DNA from 4 places in the Simplicispira sedimenti genome. Region 2 is predicted to be linked to each of the others. Evidence: predicted binding sites of a transcription regulator. Region 2 holds the regulator's gene; each other region holds the start of a gene.
What was found. Region 2 encodes FNR, which switches genes on or off when oxygen is low (the NO sensors DNR and NnrR bind a similar motif). Its sites were predicted from a motif close to TTGATNNNNATCAA; they were not measured.

Region 1 (4,881 bases), on a different contig from region 2:
CGGAAATGCGGGCAGGCGCGAGGTGAGGGCCGCCACGGCAGACGGCAGGACAAAGGGGGCGGGGGGCGTGTGCGGGGCGTTCATGGGGGACTCCAGTGCGGGCTTGTCTTGTGCAATGGCGGCGGTGGGCAGCGGTTCAGGCGGGCACCAGGGCCGGGCTGTCCACCAGCTCCAGGCCGGGGCGGCCATGCCAGTAGCCGTTGCAGCTTTGGTCGGGCATGAGGGGCTGGAGCTGGGCGCGGGCCTCGGGGCCGCTGAGCTGGCCCTTGCGCACGGCGTCGAACAGCGCCACCACTTCCGTCATGTGCTGGGACTGGGGGCTGATGCGTGCCACGGCCACGCCCATGCGCTGCATGCGCGGCAGCTCGTCGATGAGGTTGTGCACGCGCGCCGACTGCGTCTGGATGCCGTTGAGCACGAGGAACTCCTCGCTTTCGCGCGTCTTGAGCATCAGGCCGTCGGGGTGGTCCAGGCAGCTGAACTGGCAGTCGTCCTTGGGCAGGTTGCGCTGGCGTGCGGTGAAGCAGCGCGCCGAAAACGCCAGCGGCATGCGCCCGTAGGCAAACACCTCGGTCTGCAGGGCCTGCGGGCCGTTCTGGATCAGGGCGGCCAGGTCTTCGTGCTTCATCTCCAGCGGGGCCACCCAGCGCGTGGCGCCCAGCGAGGCCAGCCACTGCAGCGTGGGCAGGTTGTAGATGTTCAGGTGCATGCCTCCGGTGAAGGGGCGCTTGCCCGCCACGCGCTGCACGGCGCCCATGTCGCCCGCTTCCACCGGCCAGTCGGTGTTGGCCGTGACCTTGTGCATGGTGCTCACTTCCACGCCCGATTCGAGCAGCACCTGGGTGGACAGCACGGCTTCCTTGCCCGATGCGCGCATCAGCTCGGCGATGTCGAGCCAGTCCTGCAGGCGCAGCTCCTTGCGGCGCGAGCAGACGGTTTCGCCCAGATAGACGATGTCCACGGCCGTGGCGGCCATGGCCTCGTAGAAGTCGAAGTAGGTCTGGCGCGACCAGTAGTACTGCGGCGCGCCCAGGGACAGTTTCAGGGTGGGGGTGTTCATCATTTCCAGGGGCGGTGGTAGGCGCCCAGGGTGTGCTGCTGGCCTTCGGCCACCTGGTCCAGGCTGGCCATCCAGGCGGTCTTGGGGGCGTAGCGCAGGCGGTCGGCCTGGCAGCTGTCGATGGCCTCGCGCCAGACCTTGGTGACCTGCGCCACATAGGCCGGGCTGCGCTGGCGCCCTTCGATCTTGACGGCGCGCACGCCCATCTTCATGAGCTGGGGCAGCAGCTCCAGCGTGTTCAGGCTGGTGGGCTCTTCGATGGCGTAGTAGTTTTCGTCCTCGCCCACGTCAAAACGGCCCTTGCACAGCGTGGGGTAGCCCGCGTTCTCGCCGGGGCCGTAGCGGTCGATCAGTACGCCGCCCAGGCGTGATTCCAGGCCCTTGGGCGTCTCCTGCCAACGCACCGCCTTGGCGGGCGAGCACACGCCGTGGGTGTTGGGCGATTCGCCCGTCACGTAGGACGAGAGCGCGCAGCGGCCTTCGACCATCACGCACAGGCTGCCGAAGCCGAACACCTCGATCTCGACCGGGGTGTTGTCGATCACGCGCTGCACCTGCTCCACGGCCAGCACGCGCGGCAGCACGGCGCGCACGATGCCGAACTGCTCGCGGTAGAAGTTGATGGCATCGGCGCTGGTGGCCGAGCCCTGCACCGACAGGTGCAGGCGCAGCTTGGGGTGGTGCTGCGCGCCGTATTGCATCAGGCCGGGGTCGGCCAGGATCACGGCGTCCATGCCCAGGTCCACCGCCTTGTCCATGGCGGCGCGCCAGGGCTCGGGGTTGGCGGCCTGCGGGTAGGTGTTGAGCGCCATGAACACCTTGCGCCCGCGCTGGTGCGCGTACTGGATGCCGTTGGCGATGGCGGCTTCGTCGAAATTGAGCCCGGCAAAGTTGCGCGCATTGGTGGCGTCGCGCAGGCCCAGGTACACGCAGCTGGCGCCCGCGTCCACGGCGGCCTTGAGCGCGGGCAGGCTGCCTGCGGGGCAGACCAGTTCGAACGGGGGCGCGGCCTCGGGGGCTGCGCCGTCGGTGGGGGAAGTGTGGGTTTGCATGCGATCGAAAAACTCGGACGCGGGCGGCCCGGCAGGCACCTTCGCGCAGGCTGAACCATACGCCCCTTCCATCGGTAGGGGCATGATCCAGGTCAAGCAGTGCCGCGCCCTTGCTGGGTCAGTCAGGCGCACAATGGACGATTGCCGCGCGTGCTCTCCTGGCCCCCCATGAACAAGAATCTGTGGCTGCTGGCGCTTTGCCAGGGCCTTTTCCTGACCAACAACGTCGTCTTCATCGCCATCAACGGCCTGGTAGGCCTGCAACTGGCGCCCTATGGCTGGATGGCCACCTTGCCCGTGATGGGCTATGTGGTGGGCGGTGCACTGGCCACCGGGCTGGTGGCGCGCACGCAGCAGCGCTGGGGGCGGCAGGTGTCGTTCCAGATCGGCCTGGCCGTGGCGCTGGCGTCGGCCCTGGCCGGGGCCTGGGCGGTGCGCAGCCACAGCTTCTGGCTGCTGTGTGCGGCCACCGTGGTGGCGGGCTACTACAGCGCCAACGGGCAGTTGTACCGCTTTGCCGCTGCCGAGCTGGCGGCGCCCGCCTTCCGCGACAAAGCCATTTCGCTGGTGCTGGCCGGGGGCCTGCTGGGCGCCGTGGCCGGGCCCAACCTGGCCAGCCACACGCGCACGCTGCTGGCCGTGCCTTTTGCCGGGGCCTATGTGGCGCTGGCAGCGGTGGCGCTGCTGTCCATGCTGTGCATGGCAGCCATCCGTTTTGACGCGCCGCCGCCGCGCACCGCCGCCAGCACCCGCGCCGGGCGCAGCGTGGGCCAGTTGCTGCGCGAGCCCGCCTTTCTGGTGGCCACGCTGGGCGCCGCGCTGGGCTATGGGGTGATGAACCTGCTCATGGCTGCCACGCCGCTGGCCATGCAGGTGTGCGGCTACGCGTTCGACGACGCTGCGCTGGTGCTGGAGTGGCATGTGATCGGCATGTTCGCGCCGGGCTTCTTCACCGGCCACCTGATCCAGCGCCTGGGCGTGTTGCCGGTGATGGGGGCGGGTGTGCTGCTCAACCTGGCCTGCGTGGCCGTGGCGCTGATGGGCGTGGACCTGCACCACTTTGGCATTGCGCTGTTCCTGCTGGGCGTGGGCTGGAACTTTCTGTTCACGGCCAGCACCACGCTGGCGCTGCAGGCCTACCGCCCCGAGGAGAAGGACCGCGCGCAGGCCGCCATCAACTTCTTTGTGTTTGCCACCATGGCGCTCACATCCTTTGCCTCGGGCGCGCTGGTGACCACGCAGGGCTGGACGCTGCTGAACTACGGCTCGCTCGCGCCCATCGCCTTGACCGGCATGGCCGTGCTGTGGCTTGCCTTGCGGCGTAAGGCTTAGTTGCTATTATTATGATAGCTGTTGGCGCTTGATGGACGGGCGCCAGAGGCCAAAATGCCTCAAACTTTTGCCGGGCACTGCTGCAGCAGCCACTGGCGCAGCAGCGCAAACACCGGCGCGGCCAACTCCGGGCTTTCGTTGAACAGCTCGTGGTACAGGCCGTCAAAGCACTGGCTGCGCACGCGCGCGCTGGGCGCAGCGGCGGCAAAGGCGCGGCTGCCTGCGGGCTGCACCAGGCGGTCGGCGCCGGCCCACATCAGCAGCGTGGGCACGCTCCAGTGCGCGGCGCGGGCCAGGGTGGCGGGGCCGCCGTCGGCAATGAACTGCGCCAGGCGTGCGCTGATGCGGTCGTGGCACAACGGGTCGGCCACGTAGGCATCGACCACCGCGCGGTCGTGCGAGATGTAGTCCACCTGCAGCCCGTTGCCGATGCGCAGGTTGGGGGCAATGCGTGGCAGCGTGCTCAGCAGCAGCTTTTGCACGGCATTGAGTCCGGGGTCCAGCGCGGGCGAGGACAGCACCAGCGCATCCACCGGCCGCAGGTGCAGCGACACAAAGCGCGCCGCCACCAGCCCGCCCATGCTGTGGCCCAGCAGCACCAGGGGCAGGCCCTTGGGCGTGTGGGAGCGCGCGGCGTCCACCATGTCGGCCAGGTCTTCCAGCAGGCGCATGGAGTGGGTCAGCCCGCCGCGCGGCCCACCCGACTGGCCGTGGCCGTACTGGTCGAACGCACGCACGGCAAAGCCCCAAGCGTTCAGGCGCCGGGCCGTGGCGTCGTAGCGCCCGGCGTGCTCGCCCAGACCATGCACGATGAGCACGGTGCCGCGCTGGGGCTCGTCCTCGGGCAGGGGCCAGTCGTACACGGCGATGTTTTCACCGTCGCTGGCGGTGAAGGCGCTCAGGGTATAGGCGGGGGATGCGGAGTCGGCGTCGGAGGTCTCAACCATGGTGCTGCAGGGGCTGGGCGTTACTGAAGCGCATCATAGAGGAGGCGGCCCCGCCTGTGCGCTGCCCTGGGCCACACGCCGCGTCACGGCAGGTCCCGCCACCAGCACCACCAGAAAGCGCGCCAGCTGCATGGCCATCACAAAGCCCGTGTCCACCGCGCTGGTGGCGGCAATCACCGCCATGGAATCGGCCCCGCCAGGGCAGGTGGCCAGAAAGGCACTCAAGGCGTCCAGCCCCGTGGTCAGCACCAGCGCCGTGCCGGTGGCCAGGCCCACCCCCATCAGCAGGGCGATGGACAGCAGCACCTGCGGCAGCGCACGCAGCGCGTGCAGCGCAATGCCGCGCGTAAAACGCAGGCCCACGCTCCAGCCAATGGCCGCATAGGCCAGCGCCATGAGCGCCGGGGGCAGCGCGGGTGTCCAGCCCCACAGGCCCTGTACCAGCGCGGCGGCCACCAGCGGCAGCACCATGGAGCCGCCCGCCAGGTTC
Region 2 (4,881 bases):
TGGTGACCGGCCCTGGTGCAGCGTTCGGGATGGCGTACGAGTTGTAGTCGCCGTCCATGCTGTCGTAGCGCAGGCCACCCAGCAGCTTCCAGTGGGGCGCTACCTGCACAAGGTCTTGCGCATAGATGCCCCAGCCCTTGGCCTCAAAGTCGCTGGTGGTGCGCAGCACGCGGCTGCGTTCATCCACCCACGCGCCATCGTTGGGCGTGCCGACCGTCGTGGTGGGCTTGTTGATGGTCACGCCGCCCTGGGCGGCACTGCGAGCGCCATACACTTTCTTTTTTTCATGTGCAAAGTCGAAGCCCGCCAGCAGTTCGTGGCGTACGCCCAGTGCCTGGAACTTGTCACTGAAGTCGCTCTGCAGGTGCACGGTGTCCATGTCCTGGATTTTCAGGTGGTTCCCCCGCGTGAGACGGGTGGCGGGACCGAAGTTCGCCAGGCTTGCGGCCACGCCGCCAGGCTGCTGTGCTGCGGCGGCCAGGCGAATGGCGCCTGCGCGCTGGTCGCGCTCGAACTGGCCTGCACGCACTTGCGTCTTGAGTTCGGCGCTGCCTTCAAACCGGTGCACATGGGACAGGGTCACCATGCTGGCGCTGCCATCGTTGTAGTCGCTCTTCGCGCCGTAGTAGTTGGCAGGATCCAGCGGCAACAGCGTGGTGTCGGCCACGCCAGCGTTGGCTGTGGGCCGAATCCAGGGCATGCCGTAGTTCATGCCGTTGTTGTTGTCCAGGTGGTACAGGCTGACGGCGAACTCGTCGCGCGTGCCGATACCCCAGGCGTAGGTGCCTGCAATGCCGTTCTTGTCCAGGCTGCTGCCCGCGCCGTTGTTGTTGGCCTTGGTGGCCATGGCATTGATGCGCAAAGCGGCGTTTTCGCCGGTGTGCCAGTTGAAGTCGCCAGTGACACGGCGGTACGCGTGGTTGCCCAGCGTCAGGTCCACCTGGTGGGTGTCGATCAGTCGCGGTGCCTTGCTCACCTGGTTGACGGCGCCGCCGGTCGATCCACGCCCAAACAGCATGGAGGCGGAGCCGCGCAGCACTTCCATGCGATCCAGATTGAAGGTATCGCGCTCGTAGAACGCTGGGTCGCGCATGCCGTCGATGAACATGTCGCCCGTGCTTTGCAGGGCAAAGCCGCGCAGGCGAATGTCTTCTTCGCCGCCTTCCGCTGCCAGGAAGGTGATGCCTGCGGTGTTTTTCAGTGCTTCCTTGACGGTGTCGAGGTTGCGATCATCGATCAGGCGTTCGGTCACCACGGTGACCGACTGCGGGATGTCGCGCAACTGCTGCTTGCCCTTGCCGATGGTGGTCTCGGTGGCGCGCACACTGTCTTTGCCTTCGGCGGCCTCGGCGCGTTCACGCACCGTGACCGGGGCCAGGCTGCGGTCTGCGTCGGCGGATTGGGCTTGCACGTCCAGGGACGCCGCCAGCATCAGAATGGCCAGCGGCAGCAATCGCAGTGGCGAGGGGGGTGTGAGAGAAAACTGCTGCGCGCTCGGGTTGCGCTGCACGGGGGGGTATGCCAATCGGGCCTCCATGGGTAAGAGCAATGCACATGGCTGCAGGCGATTGAACGCATGCAGTGAAAGAGGCGAGAGGGCAATGGCTGGCGCGGAGGTTTGGCTATGCAGGAACTCGCAAGAGAATGTTAAGCCAAACGAGATTGGTTAGCATTCAAATTGATGCGGCTCAAGGGGCATATTGTTGCTTGTGGCCAACAAAAAAGCCGACAGAGCCGGCTTCTTCTCGGAGGGGCCGTCCTTACTGGACGTGCTTGCCAATCAGGCCCGCCATTTCAAACATGGACACCTGATCCTTGCCGAAAATGGGCTTGAGCTTGGCGTCGGCGTTGATCATGCGCTTGTTGGCGCTGTCCTGCAGCTTCTGGGCCTTGATGTAAACCCACAGCTTGCTGATGATCTCGGTGCGAGGCAGCGGGCTGGCACCCACCACGGCGGCCAGCGCAGGGCTGGGGGTGAGCGCCTTCATGAATGCTGCGTTGGGGGTGCGCTTCTTGGCGGGAGCAGCGGTCTTGGCTGCGGCGCTCTTGGCCGGGGCTTTCTTAGCAGTTGCCATTTTCGGATTTTCCTTATGGGGATTGGTCAATAGCGCCAGCGAAAACCTGCATGTCCACTGGCAGGTCGATGCTAACGGCAAAAAAACGGCTTTCCAAGCGAGCGGGATGTTTTTTTGCTTCGGCTTGTTGCTGTGGCGCCAAGCTCTGGCGCCAAGGTCTGGCGGCAAAGTCTGCGGTGTGGCGCGTTCGCAGCGGCGTCCTGTGGGGTAAGTCTGCCGCGGCGCAAGGGGTTCAGTGGCAGGCAGCCTGGTTGTTGACGATGCGATGCAGTGCCTCGGGACTCAGTATCCGCACGTGACGCTGCTTCACTTCCACAATGCCGTCGTCCACGAACTTGGAGAAGGTGCGGCTCACCGTCTCCAGCTTGAGGCCGAGATAGCTTCCGATTTCCTCTCGGGTCATGCGCAAAATCAGCTCGGATTGCGAGAATCCGCGTGCATGCAGTCGCTGCACCAAGTTGAGCAAGAAAGCCGCCAACCGTTCCTCTGCCCGCATGCTGCCCAGGAGCAACATCACCCCGTGCTCACGCACAATTTCGCGGCTCATGATTTTGTGCACATGGTGCTGCAGCGCATTCACCTCGCGGGAGAGTTCTTCGATGCGCTCGAAGGGCATGACGCACACTTCGGCATCTTCCAGTGCCACGGCGTCGCAGGTATGGTGGTCGTTGACGATGCCGTCCAGACCAATGATCTCGCCAGCCATCTGGAAGCCGGTGACCTGGTCGCGCCCATCTTCAGTCGCGACACAGGTCTTGAAGAACCCCGTGCGTATGGCAAACAGCGAGGTGAAGGCTTCACCGTTGCGGAACAAGGTGCTGCCGCGCTTGATTTTCCGACGCACGGCCACCACGTCGTCAATACGTCGCAGTTGCTCATCGGAGAGAGCCAGCGGCATGCAAAGCTCACGCAGATTGCAATTGGAGCAGGCAACCTTGATGGTCTGCGGTGTCATATGCAGGGGTGTCTGTGAATCCTCGCATGCCGATCCTTCCGTTTCGGAATCAGGTAACGAACGGACGATGGGTATGCGGGCGGGGTGTGACATAGGTCAAATTATGACCTATCCGCTTGGTGATGATCCAATCCTGCACTCGGATGTCGGATGCTTGACGGGAATCAAGGGTCGCAAGGGCAATCTGGTGCACATTAAGCACGCTAGCCAGGAATAACAATGACAATTGTCACCCCCGAACTGCTGACCCGCTACGACGTTTCCGGTCCGCGCTACACCTCTTACCCCACTGCCGATCGCTTCGTGGATGCGTTTGGAGAGCAGGACTACGTGCTTGCCCTTGGGCAGCGCCGCCAAAGTCCGGTGGGCAAGGCGTTGCCGCTGTCGATCTATGTGCACATTCCGTTCTGTGAATCGCTGTGCTACTACTGTGCTTGCAACAAGATCATCACCAAGCACCACGACCGTGCCGATGTGTACCTGCGCTACCTCCAGCGCGAGATCGATCTCCATACCGCCCATTGCGGTGTGGGCCAGATGGTCAGCCAGATTCATTTTGGCGGAGGGACGCCGACCTTTCTATCCGATGCAGGCCTGCGTGACCTGATGGGGATGCTGCGCAGCAGCTTCACGCTGGTGCCGGGGGGGGAGTACTCGATTGAGGTCGATCCCCGTACCGTGGATGCGGATCGCCTGGCGCTGCTGGCGGAACTCGGATTCAACCGTCTGAGCTTTGGCGTACAGGACTTTGATCCCGAGGTGCAGAAGGCCGTGCACCGCATCCAGCCAGCAGAACAGGTGTTTTCCTTGGTGGAGTCTGCGCGCAGCATCGGCTTCGACTCCGTCAATGTGGATCTGATTTACGGTCTGCCCAAGCAGACGCCGGAGTCCTTTGACCGCACATTGGCCCAGGTGGCCGAATTGCGGCCTGACCGCATCGCCCTCTATGCCTATGCCCACCTGCCCGAGCGCTTCAAGGCGCAGCGGCGCATCGTGTGGGCTGACCTGCCCATGGCGTCGTCCAAGGTGTCCATGCTGGCACGCTCGCTCGAAGCCTTCAGCACCGCGGGCTATGTGTATGTGGGCATGGACCACTTTGCACTGCCCGAGGACGCGCTGGCCGTGGCCAAGCGCCAGGGAAGGCTGCATCGCAACTTCCAGGGTTACAGCACGCAGCCGGACTGCGACCTGATCGGTCTGGGCGTATCCGCCATCGGCCGTGTGGGTGCTACCTACAGTCAGAATGCCAAGACACTGGAAGACTATTACGACCTGCTCAACCAGGGTCGTCTGCCTGTGGTGCGTGGTCTGGCGCTCACGCGCGATGATCTGGTGCGCCGCGCCGTCATCATGGCCATCATGTGCCAGGGCGAACTGCTGTTTGAGCCGCTGGAGCAGGCCTGGCTGATCAATGTGCGGGACTATTTTGCGTCGGAGCTGGAGCAGCTCAAGGAACTGGAGCAGCAGGGCCTTGTTATGGTCAGCAACGAGGGCTTGGAGGTCACGGCCATGGGTTGGTACTTCGTGCGTGCCATTGCCATGGTGTTTGACAGGTATCTGCAGGCCGACAAGAACCGCGCACGGTTTTCGCGGATCATCTAACTTTCCTCGCGGAATACGCCACCTGCATGCTTTCCTCACTGGCCTGGACCGCACTCATCATGGGGCTTGCGGGTGGGTCGCACTGCCTTGTCATGTGTGCCGCCCCTTGCAGCGCGGTGGTGTCGGGCGGCGGGGGGGGCGCCCAAGAGGCTGAACAACCCGTCCATTGGGCGAACCGTGCCGTGCCTTGGCGCAGGTTGTCCGCCTACCATGCAGGGCGCATCCTCGGATACAGCTTGGTGGGCGCGC
Region 3 (4,881 bases), on a different contig from region 2:
GACACCTTGTTGTCGGCGCTTTGCAGGGCAGACAGCGGAATGTCTTCGGCCACCAGCAGTTTGAGCCAGTCCAGCAGCTCGGAGGTGGAAGGCTTCTTTTTCAGGCCCGGCAGGTTGCGCACGTCGTAGAAGGTCTTCATGGCCACCGAGAGCAGATCGCCCTTGAGCGTGGGGAAGTGCACGCCGACGATCTGGCGCATGGTGTCGGGCTCGGGGAACTTGATGAAGTGGAAGAAGCAGCGGCGCAGAAAGGCGTCGGGCAGTTCCTTTTCGTTGTTCGAAGTGATGAACACCAGCGGACGGTGCTTGGCCTTGATGAGCTCGCGCGTTTCGTAGCAGTAGAACTCCATGCGGTCGAGCTCGCGCAGCAGGTCGTTGGGGAATTCGATGTCGGCCTTGTCGATCTCATCGATCAGCAGTGCCACCGGGCGGTCGGCCGTGAAGGCCTGCCACAGCACGCCCTGCACGATGTAGTTGCGGATGTCCTTGACGCGCTCGCTGCTGCCTTCCAGCTGGCTGTCGCGCAGGCGGCTCACGGCGTCGTATTCATACAAACCCTGCTGCGCCTTGGTGGTGGACTTGATGTGCCACTGCAGCAGCGGCATGTCCAGCGCCTGGGCCACTTCCTCGGCCAGCATGGTCTTGCCGGTGCCGGGCTCGCCCTTGACGAGCAAGGGGCGCTGCAGTCGGATAGAGGCGTTCACGGCCAGCATGAGGTCCTGGGTGGCGACGTAATTCTGGGAGCCTTGGAATTTCATGAAAATAAATGCGGTATCGTTGACAAATGGGCTTGACAGGTGCTGGCTATAATCATTTTCAGCGCCTGGGCCCCAGGGTTCTCTTCCACAAAGATTGTGCTCGCAAAATGAAAAAGACGCTCCACATGCTCGTTGTCTTGGCTGTCGCTTGCGGGACCGCCGCCATCCACGCCCAGGAGGTGCAGGGCAACGTCCAGGCCGGTGAACAAAAGAATGCCATGTGCATCGGCTGCCACGGCATCGTGGGCTACCAGTCCAGCTTCCCTGAAGTGCACAAGGTGCCGATGATTTCGGGCCAGAACGCGGCCTACCTGGCTTCGGCGCTGCAGGCCTACCTCAAGGGCGAGCGCAAGCACCCCACCATGCGCGGTGTGGCCATCTCGCTGACCGAGCAGGACATTGCCGATCTGTCCGCCTACTATGCCCAGCATGGCAAGAGCGGCACCGAGTTGCCCGCGGCACCCAAGCGCCAGCCCGATGCCCGCGTGGCCGCGCTGCTGCAAAAGGGCGCCTGCGTGTCCTGCCACGGCGACAACTTCGCCAAGCCCATCGACCCGTCCTACCCCAAGATCGCCGGCCAGCATGCCGACTATCTGTTCGTCGCCCTCAAGTCCTACAAGGAAACCGGCAAGAACGCCTACGTGGGCCGCAGCAACGGCGTGATGGCAGGCGTGGTCGGCCAGTTCTCCAACGACGAGCTCAAGGCGCTGGCGCAGTACATCGGCAAGGTGCAGGGGGACCTGCAGGTGGTGCCGCAGCCGCGCTTCCGCTGACCCTCCCTCGCGCTTGCCACGGGCGCGCCAATACTGGCACGCCGAGGTGCGACATGCTTGTGGCTTGCAGCCCTGCTCCCTACAATGGCAGGCGCATGAAACCGCTGGCCCTTGACCCCCATCATTCAACGCCCAGATCCTTTCGGGTCGGGCCGGGGTGGGCGCAGTCCATCGCCCCGGCCGCAGATTCCTAGGCCCGGCGGCTCTTCTCTCACAGACGTCATCCAATCCCCGCCGGGCACATCCTCGTCCAGTGCAGTGGCATGCACGCGCCGCCCTGGCCCGGTGCCACAGATGCCTTTCTGCCGCGCGAGAGGTGGATGACGCAGACGATGACGCTGAGGCGTCCCGCCCATCTGCCCGAGAGGAGTTCCCATGCGCATCCAGAACATTCTGGCCCTGACCGATTTTTCCACCCCGGCCGAGCACGGCCTGGACCGGGCGGCGACGCTCGCCGCCACCCATGGCGCGCGGCTGCGCGTCCTGTATGTCTGCGAAACGCCGCCGCTGCAACTGGCCGATCCGGCGGCTCGGTTGGAACAGCGCGCGCGCCAACTGGCGCGGCGCCATGGTGTTCCAGTGACTGCGGTGATCGGCACGGGTCGGCCGCTGGACGATTGCCTGGCCGAGGCCGAGCGAGCCGATCTGCTGGTGGCGCACGGACGCATGCACCGTCCCTGGCCCGTGCCGCCCTGGCGCACGCTGCTGTACCCGTTGTTGCGCCGCTGTCCCTGCCCGGTGCTGGTGGCATGTCGTCCGCCGCAGGGGCCTTATGCACGGGTCCTGGTGGCGGTGGATTTCTCTGCGGCATCGCGCCCACTGGTGCGCTACGCGGGCGATTTCGAGACCGGCGCGGCCCTGGAACTGTTCCATGCCATCGACACCCACGATGAAGCCCGGCTGCGCAGTGCCGAGGCTTCAACGGCTGCCGTGCAGGCCTACCGGCGCGAGGTGCTGCAGTACGCGCAGGAGCGGCTGTACCGGCTGTCCAATGTGTTCGATGCTCGGCGCAACCGTGTCGGCACGCTGATCGGCCGGGGCGACCTGGCGCGTCAACTCACGGTACAGCAGGAAAGCGCCGACGCCGATCTGGTGGTGCTGGGCCAGGAGCACCGCTCATGGCCGATGGAACTGCTGCGCGGCAGCGTGCCGCGCCGTCTGCTGGCGGGCGGCCTGGAGAGCGACCTGCTGGTCGTGCCCCATGCCTACCTGGGCGTGGTGCCCGGTGGCGCGCAGCCCGCCCGTCCGGCGGGGCGGCTGACGGCATGACGTGGTGCGCTCAGTCGCGTGTTGCCCGGCGTTGGACAGCGGCGACATAGGCATCGCCATCGGGCGGGCGGCCCGAGCGTTGGCTGTCCCACAGCATCTGGCCCAGGCATTCCATGGTGGCGTGGTGCGCGTCGTGCAGGGAATCCAGGCGCTTGGACAGCAACTCCACGGCCTGGCGGATGCCGCGCGGCTGGTCGATGCTGCACTGCTCGCTGATGGACAGGTGCATCGACAGGTGCAAGAAGGGATTGGTGCGGTCCGGCGTCTCGTCGTAGTTGCGCGCCACGGCGGCGTCCGCATCCGCGAGTTCGGCGTGGTACTCGGGGTGCTCGGCGATCCACAGGCTGGCCAGGGTCTCTATGGCTTCCATGGGCGCGCCCGCACGCGCCTTGGCATGGGCTGCGCAGAAGAAGCGGCGGACGTCGGCTTGGCTGGGCTGGAACATGGCGGCAGTGTAGCGGTGCAGCGGGCCATGCGCGGTGCGCCCCGTGCATGTGCCTGGGCATGGAGGGGCAAACCGGCTTTCAGACCCGCCAGGCGGGCAGTTGCCAGTTGCGCCACACGGCCAGGCCGCGCAGCCCCGCCGTGATGGCCACGCAGGCCACCAGCGGCATCCATTCACTGGTGTGGATTTGGCGCAGCGCCACGTCGGCCCAGCCGCCCGCGAAGGCGCACAGTGCGTAGGGGCGGTGGTCGCTGAAGGCCTGGGGCACTTCGTTGCACAGCACGTCGCGCAGCACGCCGCCAAACACGCCCGTGATCACGCCCATCATCACGCCAATGATGGCGGGCATGCCCACGGCCGTGGCCACATCCACCCCCACGGCCGCAAACAGGCCCAGACCGATGGCGTCGGGCAGCAGCATGGCGCGCTCGGTGGGCTCGAAGTGGCGGTGGCGCATGAACAGCATGGCCGCCAGGGACAGGGCGAGCACACCCCACACAAACTCGGTGTGCCGCACCCAGAAAAAGGGGCGTTGGTCCAGCAGCAGGTCGCGCAGGGTGCCGCCGCCAAAGGCGGCCACAAAGGACACCACGCACACGCCCACGACGTCCAACCGCTTGCGTGCCGCGGCGATGATGCCCGAGAGCGCAAAGGCCGCCGTGGCCGCGATTTCCAGCAGCAGGCGCAGGGTGTGGAGCCAGTCGGAGGTTGGCATGGAACGGGGCGTGAGCGAGGGTGTCATTGTCGCGCACGGCATGTGGGCTGCGCCGGGGCTTGCTAAGATGCCCCGCTCAATTTGAGCTTGTGGCGGACGGTTCCCATGGATGTGCAGACTTGGTTGGCTTTTTTCGTGGCTTCTTGCCTGATTGCGATCTCGCCCGGCTCGGGGGCCGTGCTGTCCATGAGCCACGGGCTCAACTACGGGGTGCGCAAGGCGGGCGCCACCATCCTGGGCCTGCAGTTGGGGTTGTTGCTGGTGCTGGTCATTGCCGGGGCGGGCGTAGGCTCGCTGTTGCTGGCGTCCGAGTGGGCGTTCAACCTGGTCAAGGTGCTCGGGGCGTGCTATCTGCTGTACCTGGGGTTCAACCAGTGGCGTGCAGGTGAGGCGTCACCCCTGCAGGAGCAGGAGGGTGGGCCTGCGGGCACCTGGAAGAAGCGCTGCCTGACCGGTTTTCTGACCAATGCCACCAACCCCAAGGGCATTTTGTTCATGGTGGCCGTGCTGCCGCAGTTCATGACCGACGCGCGTCCGCTCTGGACCCAGTTGCTGGTGATGGCCGCCACCACGGTGGTGGTCGATGTGACCGTGATGCATGGCTATGCCGCCGGTGCCAGCGCATTGCGCCGGCTGACGCGCAGTGCCCGTGCCATGCGCGTGCAGAACCGCGTGTTTGGCGGGTTGCTCATGGCGGTGGGCGCTGGGCTGTTCTTCGTCAAGCGGGGAGGGCAGCACGCGTGATGCTGTTGCTATAAAAACAATAGCTGCTTGCGCTTGATCCATAAGCGCTAATGGCACTTTTTGTTGTTTATTCGCAAGGAGATCGGATCATGCCGGTGGTGGTCATAGCTAATCCCAAGGGTGGCGTGGGCAAGTCCACGCTGGCGACACATGTGGCGGGGTACTGGGCACGCAAAG
Region 4 (4,881 bases), on a different contig from region 2:
CACAAGGTGTTGAACAAGGACCGCACGCAAACCTCGCGCGTCTCGGCTGTGTACGACGCCGCACCGCGCCAGAGCTTCATCGCGGCGCTCAAGGACGTGCCCGAGGTCTGGGAGATCAGCTACAACCCCAAGGCCGACGACGTGCCCATCGGCGTGATCCACGACTTCCTCTACAAGGAAGGCGCCTTCATCCCCGGCTTCCTGAACCCGCGCCGCACCTACCTGTCCGAGCCCATCGACGACTTCTTCTTCACCCAGAGCTACGACGAGCTCATGGGCGCGAGCCGCGAGGCCGGCAAGGGCCAGGTGATCCACCTCGACGTGCGAAAAAAGATCGCCAACCTGCAGCTGCCCGGCATGCCGCACCTGGGCTCGGGCATCACCTGGAAATACCGCCCCCAGCCCGGCACGCCCGAGCGCACCGTGATGGCCACCCCCAGCCTGCACGAGAGCCAGGTGACGGTGATCGAGTTGGACAACTGGAAAACCATCAAGACCATTCCCACGCTGGGCCCCGGCTTCTTCATGCGCAGCCACGAGAACACGCCCTACGCCTGGACGGACTCGATGATGTCGCCCAAGGCCAAGGACACGCTGCAGGTGATCGACAAGCGCACCCTGGAACGCGTGGCCGACATCCGCACCGACCCGGGCAAGACCCTGGCGCACGTGGAGTTCACGCGCGACGGCAAGTACGTGCTGGCCAGCCTGTGGGAGCGCAAGGCCGACGGCGGCGCCATCATCGTCTTCGATGCCGCCACCTTCAAGGAAATCAAGCGCATCCCCATGGACAAGCCGGTGGGCAAGTACAACCTGCACAACAAGATCACGCGCTCCGAAGGGACCAGCCACTGACGAAAGGCACCCACCCACAAAAAAACCGCACCCAAAAGGGTGCGGTTTTGCATTGCATGGGGCCCCACCTTGGCAGGTGGGACGCTCGGTACATCAATACACGTCGTGCTGCGTGTTATAGACGTTGAAGTGGCCCGTGGGGGTGATCAGGCGCGGATCCTTGATGACCTTCTTGAGCTTGAGGGTCTTGTCGTCCACCACCACAATGGCGCTCTCTTTGTTCTTGGCAGACCAGACAGAGAACCATACTTCGTCGCCCGCCTTGTTGTACTCGGGCTGCACCACGCGCTTGGCACCGTCGTCCTTCAGGCCAGCCCATTCGGCGATGGGCAACGTCTTGTAGCCCTTGTCCAGGTTGTTGATGTCGTACACCACAATGGACTGGGACACGGCGGGATCCGGATTCAGCGGGGCATCAGACCACAGGTTCTTGGACTTGGGATGGCTCTTGACGAACAGCGCACCACCGCCAGGGCCCTTGAGCTTGGCCACTTCCTTCCAGGCGTACTGCTTGTGCTTTTTGGGGTCGGTGCCGATCAGGGAAATGGTTTCGTCACCCAGGTGGCCTGTAGCCCAGACAGGGCCAAACTTGGGGTGGTCGAAGTTGGCACCACGCCCAGGGTGCGGAATCTTGCCCACTTCGACCAAGCCTGCCAGTTTGCCATCCTTGGTGTCAATGGCAGCAATCTTGTTGCTCTGGTTGGCAGCCACCATGAAGTAGCGCTTGGACGAATCCAGGCCACCATCGTGCAGGAACGGGGCAGAGCCGATTTCGGCGATCCGGAGCACGTCGATGTTGGAGTAGTCCACCAACAGGGTCTTGCCCGTCTCCTTCACGTTCACGACAAACTCGGGCTTGTAGTGGGATCCCAGAATCGAGGCCACACGGGGCTCAGGATGGTATTCCTGCGTGCCCACCACCATGCCGCGGGTGGACACGATCCGAAGCGGCTCCAACGTGTCGCCCTTCATGATGGTGAACTGGGGCGGCCAGTAGGTACCGGCGATGGCCAGTTTGTCCTTGTAACCCTTGGCCTTGGAGGTTTCCACGGAGCGGGCCTCCAGACCAACACGGATTTCGGCCACGTTATCGGGCTTCTCCATCCACAGGTCGATCATGTTGATCTTGGCGTCACGACCAATCACGAACAGGTAGCGGCCCGATGCCGACATGCGCGAGATGTGCACCGCGTAGCCGGTCTTGATGACGTTGATGATTTCCTTGGTGTCGCCATCGATCAGCGCAATCTCACCCGCATCGCGCAGCGTGGTCGAGAAGATGTTCTCGATGTTGTAGTTGTTCATCTTCTTCGTGGGACGCTTTTCGGGCGGCACGATGACTTTCCACGATTTCTTGGCGTCGGCCAGGCCCCACTCGGGTGGCTGGGGCGGCTCGTGCTGGATGTAACGCGCCATCAGATCCACCTGCTCCTCGGACAACTCACCCGAGGTTTGCCAGTTGGGCATGCCTGCGGGCGAACCGTAGGCAATGAATACCTTCAGGTAGTCGGTGCCCTTGGCGACCGTCAGATCAGGGGTCAAAGGTTTACCAGTGGCGCCTTTGCGCAGCACTCCGTGGCAACCTGCGCAGCGCTCAAAGTAAATTTTGCGCGCAGCCTCAAACTCCACCAGCGACATGGGCGGCGCCTTGGGGTTGGTGCTTTGCACCATCGGGGTGGCGGTCAGCGGGGACGTACCAGCCTGGTAGTTCCGCTCAACCTCAGAAACACCCTTTTGCTCTTGTGCAGACGCACCAAGCGCAAAAGTCGCGAGCACAACAGCCGCGACGCTCGTGGGTCGGAAATATTTCATGCGATAGCTCCAAATACTCAGTTGTTGGGTTGACCACTGGCGCAGCCAACATCTCACCGGCTGATGTTCCCCCGCCGCAAGACACTCGGGAATATAGAAAGGCCAGCACAAAGCAGGCTGATCTGCATCAACCGAGTAAACAACTCAGATAATTTTGTCGCTCTCAGCCTTCAATCCAAAAAGAGGCTAAGAACTATCGCTGAAGAACTAAGGTGCTACCACCTCCACCACACCCTTCATTTCGGGGTGTGGGCCGCAGGAATAAACATAGCGGCCAGGCGCGTCAAACTTTCGCTGCCAAGATTCACCTGGGAAAAACCTCTCTGATTCCCCCCCTTGCTCCGGAGCAAAGAGCACGGAGTGGCTGGTACGTTTTTCCTGGTTGATCCATTTGACGGTGTCCCCGGCACGGATCTGAACCTCAGCCGGCTCAAAGCGGTATTTCTGGATCACCACTTCCACCGTCTGCTGTGCAGAAACCAGTGGGATCGCAGCGAAAGAGAAGACGAGTGCCGCAGCGAACGCCACCCGCCTCCCATGGGGCATGACCGAGAACATGCGGCCCTCTGCCATACCGCATCAGTTACTGCTTGAGCGCCTTCACGTCACCATCGGCACCCACGCCCAGCGTGTAGCCGAGAGAAACATGGTGGAAGCGGCCGGTAGAGTGATCGCCGTGGATGGCGATGCCGAACGGAACCGCCTTGCCTTCGCCAGGGTTCTTGCTGGTGAACGTGACGGTGTAGGTATCACCCGACTTGGAGCCTTCGGCCTGTGCACCCAGGGTACCGCCATCCATCTTGCGCTCTGTGGTCACCGAGCCGTTCGCTACCTTGGCGCCCTTGGCGCTCTTCCACTGCATCAGCTGGTACGAACCTGCTTTGACGTACTTGGTCTTCTTGTCATCCGCACCAGGCATGGTGCGGGCATCGTTGTGGCAAGACGCCCAGCAGCCGGCCTGGTTTGCCAGTTGTACCTGAGCGTCCGGGAACATCACGGTCGCCTTGACCTCGTTTTCCTTGTCGCTCTGGTCGGCGCCGCCAGCGGGAGCCTTGAAGGTCAGACGGATGTAGAGGTTGCTGGCATCATAGGCAGCCTGCACCGCAACGGGGTAGTTCATGGTCTTGGGGGCGCCCTTGGGCTCCATGTCCTTACCCGCCAGACGCTTGAAGTCGAAGTTCAGCGCACCCTTCTCTTCGTGGCAACCCACGCAGGTTTCACCCTTTTTGAGACCGGCGGTACCGCTGTGGTCGGACTTCTTACCCACCCACTCCATGGGCGAGACACCTGGGTGGAAAACATGGATGTCGCGCTTGGGCACTTTGGACCAATCAGGTGCTGCGAAAGCGGCCTGCGAACCCACAGCCAGCAGCGAGCCCAAAAGCATCATGGAAAGCGTAGTCTTTTTCATCGATAACTCCTAGTAGGTAACTCAGAGGCAGCCGACTCCCTTGCGGAAGCGGCTGCCATATAAGCTTACAGATCTTCGTCCGAATCTTCCTTCATGCCTTTGGGCTTGGTGTGCGCAATGCCCTTGTGGCAATCGATACAGGTCTGCTTCTCTTCCTGTGCGATCTTGTGCATCTTAGCGCCGCGCGCTTTCTGCCTCTCGGTGTCCATGCCCTCGAAACTATGGCAGTTGCGGCATTCGCGCGAGTCGGCGGCCTTCATCCGCGCCCATTCCCGCTCAGCCAGAACCAAGCGCTTGGCTTCGAATTTTTCCTTGGTGTCGATCGTACCGGTCAGCTTGCCCCACACTTCTCGGCTGGCCTGGATCTTGCGGATCATCTTGTGTGTCCAGTCCTTGGGCACATGGCAATCCGAGCAGGCAGCACGCACACCCGTGCGATTGCTGTAGTGGATCGTCTTCTTGTATTCCTGATAGACGTTATCGTGCATCTCATGGCACGAAATACAGAAGTCCATCGTGTTGGTCGCTTCCATCCCGGTGTTGAAACCACCCCAGAACAGAATGCCAGAGATAAAACCCGTCATCAGCAGACCAAGAAGCGAATATTTCGCACTCGGCTTTTTCAGCGTGGCCCACAGGGTTGCAAGTTTTCCAGCCATTCAATCTCTCCCCACTTTATGCATCACATCGGAGACGCGTGGATCGAGGGGCTTGCGCCCCTCGATCCGTGCCTCAGATCAAGGCTGTTTTATCAGTAGATGTCGTGTTGCGTGTTGTACACGTTGAACTTGCCGGTGGGGGTG

Region 1: a site for FNR is predicted at 2,195-2,208, ahead of ubiU (ubiquinone anaerobic biosynthesis protein UbiU). Genes of this name have one in related genera too.
Region 3: a site for FNR is predicted at 1,643-1,656, ahead of MJ602_RS03070 (universal stress protein). Genes of this name have one in related genera too.
Region 4: a site for FNR is predicted at 2,785-2,798, ahead of MJ602_RS07390 (nitrite reductase). Genes of this name have one in related genera too.

What each region holds. Positions count from the first base shown of each region.
Region 1 covers NZ_JAKVIJ010000001.1:262,995-267,875, reverse strand. Annotated here, with positions in the region: gene ubiT (ubiquinone anaerobic biosynthesis accessory factor UbiT) at 1-84, opposite strand, end outside; gene MJ602_RS01210 (U32 family peptidase) at 137-1,045, opposite strand; gene ubiU (ubiquinone anaerobic biosynthesis protein UbiU) at 1,060-2,112, opposite strand; gene MJ602_RS01200 (MFS transporter) at 2,281-3,444, shown strand; gene MJ602_RS01195 (alpha/beta hydrolase) at 3,504-4,391, opposite strand; gene MJ602_RS01190 (AbrB family transcriptional regulator) at 4,425-4,881, opposite strand, start outside.
Region 2 covers NZ_JAKVIJ010000004.1:36,671-41,551, reverse strand. Annotated here, with positions in the region: gene MJ602_RS05770 (TonB-dependent receptor) at 1-1,432, opposite strand, end outside; gene MJ602_RS05765 (SWIB/MDM2 domain-containing protein) at 1,761-2,075, opposite strand; gene fnr (fumarate/nitrate reduction transcriptional regulator Fnr) at 2,308-3,030, opposite strand; gene hemN (oxygen-independent coproporphyrinogen III oxidase) at 3,250-4,632, shown strand; gene MJ602_RS05750 (sulfite exporter TauE/SafE family protein) at 4,659-4,881, shown strand, end outside.
Region 3 covers NZ_JAKVIJ010000002.1:126,418-131,298, forward strand. Annotated here, with positions in the region: gene MJ602_RS03060 (AAA family ATPase) at 1-758, opposite strand, end outside; gene MJ602_RS03065 (c-type cytochrome) at 866-1,531, shown strand; gene MJ602_RS03070 (universal stress protein) at 1,907-2,800, shown strand; gene MJ602_RS03075 (DUF1841 family protein) at 2,811-3,245, opposite strand; gene MJ602_RS03080 (trimeric intracellular cation channel family protein) at 3,325-3,960, opposite strand; gene MJ602_RS03085 (LysE family translocator) at 4,066-4,704, shown strand; gene MJ602_RS03090 (ParA family protein) at 4,794-4,881, shown strand, end outside.
Region 4 covers NZ_JAKVIJ010000005.1:108,056-112,936, forward strand. Annotated here, with positions in the region: gene MJ602_RS07385 (nitrite reductase) at 1-855, shown strand, start outside; gene MJ602_RS07390 (nitrite reductase) at 949-2,667, opposite strand; gene MJ602_RS07395 (cupredoxin domain-containing protein) at 2,875-3,225, opposite strand; gene MJ602_RS07400 (ethylbenzene dehydrogenase-related protein) at 3,251-4,057, opposite strand; gene MJ602_RS07405 (NapC/NirT family cytochrome c) at 4,144-4,737, opposite strand; gene MJ602_RS07410 (cytochrome D1 domain-containing protein) at 4,830-4,881, opposite strand, start outside.